DNA from 3 places in the Rhodococcus sp. 05-340-2 genome. Region 1 is predicted to be linked to each of the others. Evidence: predicted binding sites of a transcription regulator. Region 1 holds the regulator's gene; each other region holds the start of a gene.

Region 1 (3,276 bases):
GGGCTTCCTCGGAACGGCAGCGCCCGAGGAATTCGGCGGCGGCGGAGTCAAGGACTTTCGCTACAACGCCATCGTCACCGAGGAAACCACTCGCGGCGGCTACAGCGGCATCGGCTTCACCCTGCACAACGACGTCGTCGCGCCGTACTTGATCGAGCTGGCCAACGACGAGCAGAAGCAGCGTTGGCTCCCCGGATTCTGTTCGGGTGAGCTGATCACCGCGATCGCCATGACCGAGCCGGGTACCGGAAGCGACCTGCAGGGCATCAAGACCAAGGCCGTTCGCGACGGCGACGACTGGGTATTGAACGGCTCGAAGACGTTCATCACCAACGGAATCAACGCCGATCTGATCATCGTCGTAGCCTGCACCGACCCCGAGAAGGGTGCCCAGGGCTTCAGCCTGCTGGTCGTCGAGCGCGACATGCCCGGTTTCGAGCGTGGCCGCAATCTCGACAAGATCGGTATGAAGGCCCAGGACACAGCCGAACTCAGCTTCACCGACGTTCGCGTGCCCGCGGCCAACCTGCTCGGTGAAGAAGGCATGGGCTTCATCTACCTCATGCAGAATCTTCCTCAGGAACGGCTCTCGATCGCTGTTGTCGCCGCTGCGGCCATGGAATCTGCGCTGGACATGACGATCCAGTACTGCCGCGATCGCAAGGCCTTCGGAAAGTCGATCGGCAAGTTCCAGAACACCCGATTCGTGTTGGCGGAGTTGGCGACCGAGACCACCGCCACCCGCATCATGGTGGACAAGTTCATCGAACTGCTCAACGCGGGCACCCTGACCGTCCAGGAAGCCGCGATGGCGAAATGGTGGACCACCGAGAATCAGGTCAAACTGATCGACCGGTGCCTGCAGCTGCACGGCGGCTACGGCTACATGAAGGAATATCCGATCGCCAAGGCGTACATGGATTCTCGTGTGCAGACCATCTACGGCGGCACCACAGAAATCATGAAGGAGATCATCGGCCGCGGATTGAATCTGTGATCCGCTGATCCGAAGAACACGCGAAGGGCCGCAGCACACTGTGCTGCGGCCCTTCGCGTTTGTCTTCGGTGACGATCCCTACAGCTTGCGCATCACGGTGACGACCTTGCCGAGGATCGCGGCGTTGTTGCCCGGAATCGGCTCGAACAGCGGGTTGTGCGGCAGCAGCCACACCTCGCCCTTGGACCGCTTGAACGTCTTGACGGTGGCCTCGCCGTCGATCATCGCAGCTACGATGTCGCCGTTGTCGGCCACGGACTGCTGACGAACCACCACCCAGTCACCGTCGCAGATGGCCGCATCGATCATCGACTCGCCGACCACCTTCAGCAGAAACAGCGAACCCTGACCGACCAGCTCGCGGGGGAGTGGGAACACGTCCTCGACGGCTTCCTCGGCCAGGATGGGACCGCCTGCGGCGATCCGGCCCAGTACCGGAACGAACGTCGGGGTCGGCAACCGATCCTGTTCCTCGGACGCCGACGAACCGTCGACCGCGGCGGCAGCCTGATCGGCCTGCACCTCGTCGAGACCGCGGACGTCGACGGCTCGGGGACGGTTGGCGTCGCGCCTGAGGAAGCCCTTGCGTTCGAGGGTGCGCAGCTGGTGGGCAACGGAGGAGGTCGAGGTCAGACCGACCGCGTCTCCGATCTCCCGGATGCTCGGCGGGTAGCCGCGCTCGGTGACCGACGCGCGAATGACCTCGAGTACCTTCCGCTGCCGCTCGGTCAGACCCGCACTGATATCGGTGCCGACCTCCATGGCCTTGGAGGTCGGTTCCGCGGCCGGCTTTCCCGCCGCGGCCTTGGTGGCGGTGGCCTTGGCTCCGGTCGTCCTGGAACCCGTCGTCGTGGAACGCGTGGTCGACCTCGTCGAGGTCTCGTCCTTCATGCTGTCGGCCTCCTGCTGGTGTCCTGGGATCCGGTCTGCGTGGTAGGTCTGCGCGGACTGGAGTTGATGGTGTCGACTCGTGTGGCGTGTGGTTTCTGACACGAATCTAGCGTGTATCAGCTGTTGAATCAAACATCTGTTCGACTCGTGTCGCGTTTTCTGCAGACTTTGTCGGAGGCTCGTGATAGAACTTCGAACAAGCGTCCATCGAACGCCTGATCGAACAATCGATCCAACGAGCGAAGTCGAGGTTCCGATGACCATCATCACCGATCGCCCCACCGCCGCCGGTGTCCGTGCCCGGTCCACTGTCGTCGAGCGTCGTCGCCGGGCGCGTCCCGTTCTGCAGAGTCCCATCGGGATGCACGGCGTCACGGCACCCCGTACACAGAGCGCACCGTGCCTTCCGGTCCTCGATCCGTCGTGGTCCGATGTCACCGATCGCGAGGAGGCCGATCGTGAGTTCGACGCGACCTCCGCGCACTTCGCGGGCCAGCCGGTTCGGCTGCGATCGCTCGTGCTGACGGTGTTGGCGGTCCTGGTCGTCGCAGGTGGCCTGATCGGCATCGCGAACCTGCGGGCGGCTGCTCCCGATGCAGGTGCGCAGCCGGTCGGTGTGGTCGAAGTGCACGACGGAGCTCTCGTCGAGTACACGCCCGGCAGATGACCACCGGCCCCGTCGCGTTCGCGAGGACTGAGTATCCTCGACAGACTGCCCCGATGTGCGTGCTCGTCGTCGGAGCATCGGCTACGACGGAGGACCCCTCATGCATTGCCCGTTCTGCAGGCATCCCGACTCACGCGTGGTCGACTCGCGTGAGATGGACGAGGGCCAAGCAATCCGGCGTCGTCGCTCCTGCCCGGAGTGCGGCCGTCGATTCACCACCGTCGAGGCCGCAGTGCTCGCGGTCGTGAAGCGCAGCGGCGTGACCGAGCCGTTCAGTCGCGAGAAGGTCGTCAAGGGAGTCCGACGCGCCTGCCAGGGCAGAGATGTCGACAACGATGCGCTGAACCTGCTGGCGCAGCAGGTCGAGGACGCCATCCGTGCCGCGGGATCCGCGGAGATCCCCAGCAACGAAGTGGGGTTGGCCATTCTCGGTCCGCTCCGTGATCTCGACGAAGTGGCCTACCTGCGCTTTGCTTCGGTCTACCGCTCGTTCAGTTCGGCCGAGGACTTCGAGAAAGAGATCCACGAACTGCGCAAGCACCGCGAGTCCGCCGACATCGACTGACAGATCCGCCCGTCAGCGACTCTGGTCCGAGATCGCCTTCTCGATGCGCTTCTCCGAGACCGGATACGCCGTACGAATCCCTTGGGCGAACAATCCCACCCGCAACTCCTCGATCATCCAGAACAGTTCCTGTACCCCGGAACTGTTCTTTCTGCT
Region 2 (3,276 bases), on a different contig from region 1:
TTGCCAACCGGGGTAGGGATCGTCGCGGAATTCGAGAGTGCAATCCCGCACCGATATGAGACCGTGAACCGATGAACGACGAGACCGGGGCGCCGCTGGAGGGAGGCAACCGAACCGTCGTGCATCGGGTAGGCGAGACTGCGCGTCGCGCAACGGGAGACCACTCCGCCGCCGTGCATGTACTCCTGAAACATCTCGAGCGCAAAGGTTTTCCCTGCGCTCCGCGATTCTTGGGAACAGACGATCAGGGCCGAGAAATACTGACGTATCGACATGGGATTGCCGGCAACTATCCGATGCCCGCCGCCGTTCGCAGCGTCGAAGCTCTGGAGAGCGCTACCCGGATCCTCCGCCGATTGCACGACCTCACCATCGGTCTGCGGTTGCCGGACGGCCATGCCCGACACCTACCCGACGACGTCGAACCCGAGGTGATCTGCCACTGGGATGCAGCTCCGTACAACTTCGTCTTCGAGGGTTCGGCAGCCGTCGCATTGATCGATTTCGACGAGGCCGGCCCGGGGCGACGCATCGACGACCTGGCCTATTTCGCCTATCGATTCGCACCACTCTGCAGTGCCGACAACTTCTCCGACGGAGGATGGTCCCCGGACGTCGATCGATGGGACAGGCTGCGCCGAATCTTCGGGATCTATCCCGACCCTCGGGCCACCGAACTCCCTGACATCATCATCGCGAGGCTCAGGGCAATGGAACTCGCGGTCGAGGCCGGTCCGAACCACGAGCATGCTGCCCTGTATTCACGCGATCAACTGTTCATCGATCGACATCGAGACGCAATTTCGCATGCTGTCTACCACCGGTTCCCGGCGAACAGCGTGAGCCGTATCTGACTCAGACGGCCATCGGCAGTTCAGAACTTTCGATGTCACAGCGGCCCGAATCCGCATGCTTTCGAGCAGCTTTCGACCCGTGGACATCCATGCGGTGCACCCAATAACCGATCGTGTCCTCGGCGGCGAATCGATCGAGTACTTCGATACACAGCCACGTCGCGACAGAAAGGTCCTCTTCCTCACCATCGAGACCGACGAGGGCAACTTCGTCGCCCACCGCGAGCAACGCACGGTCGACGTCCGAACTGCTGATCTTCAGCCATTCCAAGGCGCGACGGAGGAATCTCCAATCCGATTGGGGCACAGTCTCGGAGGCCGATTGTCTGCACAGTTCCGCCGTCGCAACGAGTGCGTCCACAACCGGTGCCGACAGTGCACAATCGAGTTCGACGAGCATGCCCCGATCGGAATCGATCAGGTCGGCCATGTAACCCCAACGGGCCGCGAGGGACGCATCCTCTGGCCACAGGTCCGTGGTACCGAACTGAAGCCGAGTGATCAGTTCCTTCGGCGATTTGCACGAAACGGCGAAGCGAAATGCGTCGTTCATGTCGATCATCCCCACTGGGTCAACACAACATTGGACACCGGCTCGACACTCGAGTTCGGAGATACAGCCAAGCAGTGGCTTTCGTCACCGACGCAAGCAACGCTGCTGCGGTCGTTCCGTCCGCCTTGGGGGATATTGAACGCCCCCACCAGCATCTACGCGACTCATCGTTACGTAAAATCGACAACGTCACACTTATGAGCAATGTGTAATCCGCCACACAGTTGACCGCTCCGACCACGACCAAGCTTTTCGACCTCCGATCACAGATGGGAACGTGTGTTCGAGAACTTGTCGGTGGGTCGCGATAGATTCTGTTCATGCTTTCGGGGGACGGCGGATCAGGGGTGGACGGCATCGAGACGGTGCCGCCTGCCCCTGAGGTGTCCGATCCGGAGTTGTCGTTGTTGGTGTATCGGGTCGAGTCCGCGGTGGCGGAGTTGGCGGGGCAGGCGTCGGTGTCGTGGACGAACGCCGACCGGCGTGCGGTGATCGAACGGATGGAAACTCTGACCCGGTCGCTGACGGCGTACTCGTATAACTGGCTCAACGAACTCATCGCTCAACACGGTCTCGATGTGTATGCGGGTTCGGTGCCGTCGTCGGTGGCGTGGATGCTGCGGATCACCCCACACGCCGCGGGTGCTCGGGTGCGTCTGGCTGCGGAATTGGGTGACCGCACTTCCTTCTCGGGCGAAGTTCTGCCGCCGTTGCTGCCGCACACCGCTGCTGCCTTGCGGGCGGGGTTGCTCGACGCCAAGCATGTGCAGATGATCCGGGAGTTCTTCCGCCATCTGCCCTCGAGTGTCGACCCGCAGACGCGGGAGCGAGCCGAAGAGCAATTGGTGGGTTTCGCCTCGACCAGACGGCCCGACGACTTCGCACCGTTGGTGGCAAACCTGGATTCGATCCTCAACCCCGACGGCGACCACGACGACGACGAAGACGAGGACGGGAAGCCGAGGCCGCGGAAGCGACGGGATGCGTTCTTCTACCTCGGCGAGCAAGGTGCCGACGGGATGTCGGAAGGAAAATTCTGCGTCGACCCCGAACTACGCGCCTACCTCGAAGCCCTGTTCTCCAAAGCCGCGAAACCCGGAGTGAACAACCCCGCCGACCCGACATCGGTCGTCCACGACGATGAACGTGACGACGAAACCGATGGCGACGACAACGATGGCGAGGACAACGGCGGCGACGGCAGCGCCACTGCGCCGCAACCCGAGTCGACGCCCAGCGATGCCGGGTCCAATGATGCAGGCCTGTGGGATGGAACGGACTGCAACAGTGACGACGGCTGCGATGACGACGACTGCGGTGACGGGACCGACTGTGGTTGCGGCACACAGTCAAACGACCCCGACGACCCCGACGACCCCGACGACACTGCAGGCGCTACTGAACCCGTCGGGCACTTCGGATCCGATACCGGCGACGACACCGCGGACAAGACAGCAGCGCGGGAGGCTGCAGTTGCTCGGGATCTCCGCACCCAACGTGAACGTCACCACGACGCCCTGAAACTGGCGCTGCGGCACACCCTTGCCTCCGGGACCCTCGGCACCCACCGAGGCCTGCCTGTCACCGCCATCGTCACCATGACCCTGAAAGATCTCGAAGCCGGCTGCGGATACGCCATGACCGGCACCGGATCCCGCGTCTCGATCCGCGACGCGATCCGCATGGCCTCCCACGCCCACCACTACCTCACGATCTTCGACGACAACGGCAGAGCGTTGTACCTCGGCCGCTCCAAACGCATCGCCTCCGCCGACCAACGCATCGTGCTGATCGCCCGAGACCGCGGCTGCAGCTTCCCCTCCTGCACCCGCCCCGCCACCTGGTGCCAAGCCCACCACCTCACCGACT
Region 3 (3,276 bases), on a different contig from region 1:
CGCGCCGAACCACGCGAGGGCGGCTTTGAGTCGTTCGCTCGAGAACATCTCGTCCAGCAGGGAATCGCCGGTGGCGAGAAATTCACGCGACAGCATGCTGCCGCCGTCGGGCGCGCCGAGGCCCCAGAAGGATCGGAGCAGTTTCGGGCCGGTCGGTGGCCCACCGAAGGCACGCATGGTGCGTTCGCTGCGAGGGCCCCAGACGGAGACGAAGGTGCGGTAGGCGCGCGCGTCGGCTGCGCCGCAGGCGGCGGCGATGGAGTCGCAGGTTCGGTCGAGGTCGCGATGGAAGACGATGCCGCGTTCGTCGGTGTCGACGGCTCCCGGCGCGAAGGCCCAGGGATCGCAGTCGATGTAGCGCAGTCCGAACTCGGCGAGTCCGAGCTCCTCGATGATGCCGGTGTGACGAATCATGATGTGCGCCGACGAACCGCGGTCGACACGGTGGCCGGGAAAGCGTTCCACCGTCGAGACCGCGCCGCCCGCGACGGTGTCGCGCTCGAGAACCTCCACCGACATACCGGCATCGGTCAGATAACAGGCAGAGGTCAGGGCATTGTGGCCGGAGCCCACCACCACAGCATCGATCACGCCTTCAGGCTACTGGCCCGTCGAGAGGCAACCGGCGGCCCAGGACTGCGAAGGGGCGTCGGTCGCCGGCGAAGGTGAAGTCGCGCAGCACGTCCTCGAACCCGAGCCGCCGGTACAGCCGCCAAGCTCGGTTGTCCTCTCCCGCGACCTCCGGTGTGGACAACATCACGTTGTCCGCGGAGACGCCGCCCAGCAGTCGGCTGCACAGTCGTCCGCCGAGCCCGTGGCCCTGAGCGCTCGGGAGGACGTGCAACTCGGTGAGTTCGAAGTAATCGTCGAGCGTGGCCTCGACACTGTGCGGGGAATGCCCCGTGCGCCGCAAGCCGTCGCGCACCTGCTGATGCCACCACTGGTGCGCGGCACCGTGGTAGCCGTATGCGACGGCCACCAGCGAATCCGGCTGGTTCGGGTCGGTGTTCGGGAGCAGTGCACCGACTGCTCGCCAGCCCGGCCGGTGCAGATGTTCGCTCCACATCGGTGCCCTGCTCTGTTCGGTTCCACGCGGATAGCCCATGGCCTCGACATAGATGGACAGTGCCTCGAACAGCCGCTGGCGGAATTCCGGGGGCGTCAGATCGACCAGGTACGGCGTTGTCTGCGCATCGGTGACGACTGTTCTCAACCTTTCTTCGGCAACTTGTCGGTGGGCACAGCTATATTGAATGTGTCGAACGGGTGTTCGACAATCGGGGCCGAGTGCGCCGGTGGCTTCGGCTCGGATCGTCGAGACGGATTCTCCGGAGTTCGACTGTAAGGCTTCGCCACGGTTCCGGCCGCGTCAGGTACGCGCCGGAGATTCGAACTGGAGGTGTTCGAGTATGACGATCACGAAGGCATTCGATGCCGGAGTGCGGTCGCCGGTGTCGCGTCAGGCTCAGGTTCTGCTGGGTCGAGCCGATGCGCTGCTGTCCGAGTCCATCGGGGAGAGCGTTGCCGGAGATCGATTTCTCGGGAGCTACGCCGCCGCGTTGAAAGGTGCGGCAGCTGTGCTGGCGTCGCTGCCGAATTCGATCGGAGCACGTCCCCGTTCACGCAGTGCATGGGTGCTGATGGCCAAGGCGGCACCGGATCTCGCTGTCTGGGCCGACTATTTCGCGTCCTTCTCGGCCACTCGGGCCGCGGTCGAGGCCGGCGCGTCGAGCACGATCGCCGATCTCGATGCCGACGATTTTCATCGGCACGTCGGTCGTTTTCTGAACTCGGTCGAGGATCGACTCGGCGGGCAGGCTCGATTCGCGTCCGTCGATCCGATGACTGCACCCTTGTCGGCGTAGCTCACCGAGCTGGACGCCGGGTGACAATCGCCACGTCATACGGTGTTCGCTCGGAGTTTTCGGGACGTCCGTCTCCAAAACTTCGGTGTTTCTCAGGAACACATCGACCGAGTAGGTGGTAAGCGGCCGATTCAGCTCGTATCATCGACAGCAGGTAGCCGCCAAGGTCAGCTTCCCGTCGTTTCGCAACCGAAATGACCTTCAATATCTGTGCAGGGGGAGGTACCGTGCCACTCTCCGAGCACGAGCAGCGCATGCTCGATCAGATCGAGAGCGCTCTCTACGCCGAGGATCCCAAATTCGCGTCTCATGTGAGGGGCGGTCGCGTACGCGCGGCGTCGAGCAGGAGGCGCTTTCAGGCTGCCGCGCTGTTCGTAGTGGGACTCGTGTTGCTCGTCGCCGGTGTTGCATTGTCGACGAACAGTCTGGCTTTTCTCGTCGTCAGTCTCATCGGTTTTTTGTTCATGTTCGGTGCCGGGGCACTGTTCCTGTTCGGCGGTTCCAACAAGGGAGCCGCAGCGTCGCAGGACGAAGGCAGCACAGCCAACGATGCTGCCGAACCGTCCGGGCGTAGTACCGGGCAGAAATCGAAGGGTGGTCGCAAGGGCGGCAGCTTCAGCTCTCGCATGGAAGATCGGTTCCGTAAGAGGTTCGAGCAGGAGTAGTCGAACGGGTTCGACGGACCGCTACCGGCTCGTCTCCACAACTTCACGCGTCAACGTAGAACAGCATCTCACCTTCGGGTGAGGTGCTGTTGTCGTTTCTGCCCTCGGACGGACGCCGCCGAATCGCCCGTAGCCCTCCGCTTCGCGTCGAGGGCCGGCTCGGCCGTCCCCGCGCACGGGAGTTCTGGGATGCCTCCCCGACATCCCCCACTTTCACCCACAGTCCCCACTTCTCCCCACTCGAGCCCCACTGGAGGATCGAGATCTGCGTTCGTTCACCACGCCCGATGTCGAGGTGCTGGTCAGGCGGCTTCAACGATGGACTCGAGCGCTGTCGCTCCCGAATCGAACCGGCGATGTCGCCCGCGGCCTCGCGGCCGACGACACCGATCTTGTGCATGCTGAGCTGCATGAATGTCATTTCGGTCAAAGTTTTCCGGCCGTGGATGGTTCGAAGTGGGGGAGAGTGGGGTAAAGTGGTCCGCAGCGGAGAGTCGAGGCTGGAGGTGGCGAGTGTTTCTCGGTACCTACACGCCGAAGCTCGACGACAAAGGTCGACTCACGTTGCCGGCCAAGTTTCGGGACGCGCTTGCAGGAGGAGTCATGGTGAGCAAGGGGCAGGATTTCAGCCTCGCTGTCTACACCGCAGCGGACTTCGCAGAGCGCTCACGGAAATTGACGGCGGCTTCTCGTGCCAACCCCAAAGCCCGTGCCTACGTTCGTCAGTTCTTTTCGGGAACCGACGA

What was found. Region 1 encodes LexA, which represses DNA repair genes until DNA is damaged. Its sites were predicted from a motif close to CGAACANNTGTTCG; they were not measured.
Region 2: a site for LexA is predicted at 1,680-1,693, ahead of CH271_RS02930 (HNH endonuclease signature motif containing protein). Genes of this name have one in related genera too.
Region 3: a site for LexA is predicted at 1,260-1,273, ahead of CH271_RS25890 (SAV_6107 family HEPN domain-containing protein). Genes of this name have one in related genera too.

The regions. Positions count from the first base shown of each region.
Region 1 is NZ_NOYU01000027.1:417,845-421,120, forward strand. Features, by position in the region: gene CH271_RS16985 (acyl-CoA dehydrogenase family protein) at 1-997, shown strand, start outside; gene lexA (transcriptional repressor LexA) at 1,076-1,759, opposite strand; gene CH271_RS16995 (hypothetical protein) at 2,145-2,555, shown strand; gene nrdR (transcriptional regulator NrdR) at 2,656-3,120, shown strand; gene hrpA (ATP-dependent RNA helicase HrpA) at 3,133-3,276, opposite strand, start outside.
Region 2 is NZ_NOYU01000006.1:306,682-309,957, reverse strand. Features, by position in the region: gene CH271_RS02940 (phosphotransferase) at 72-854, shown strand; gene CH271_RS02935 (hypothetical protein) at 856-1,407, opposite strand; gene CH271_RS02930 (HNH endonuclease signature motif containing protein) at 1,728-3,276, shown strand, end outside.
Region 3 is NZ_NOYU01000042.1:156,104-159,379, reverse strand. Features, by position in the region: gene CH271_RS25900 (phytoene desaturase family protein) at 1-591, opposite strand, end outside; gene CH271_RS25895 (GNAT family N-acetyltransferase) at 596-1,213, opposite strand; gene CH271_RS25890 (SAV_6107 family HEPN domain-containing protein) at 1,410-1,865, shown strand; gene CH271_RS25885 (DUF3040 domain-containing protein) at 2,093-2,530, shown strand; gene CH271_RS25880 (hypothetical protein) at 2,574-2,951, opposite strand; gene mraZ (division/cell wall cluster transcriptional repressor MraZ) at 3,044-3,276, shown strand, end outside.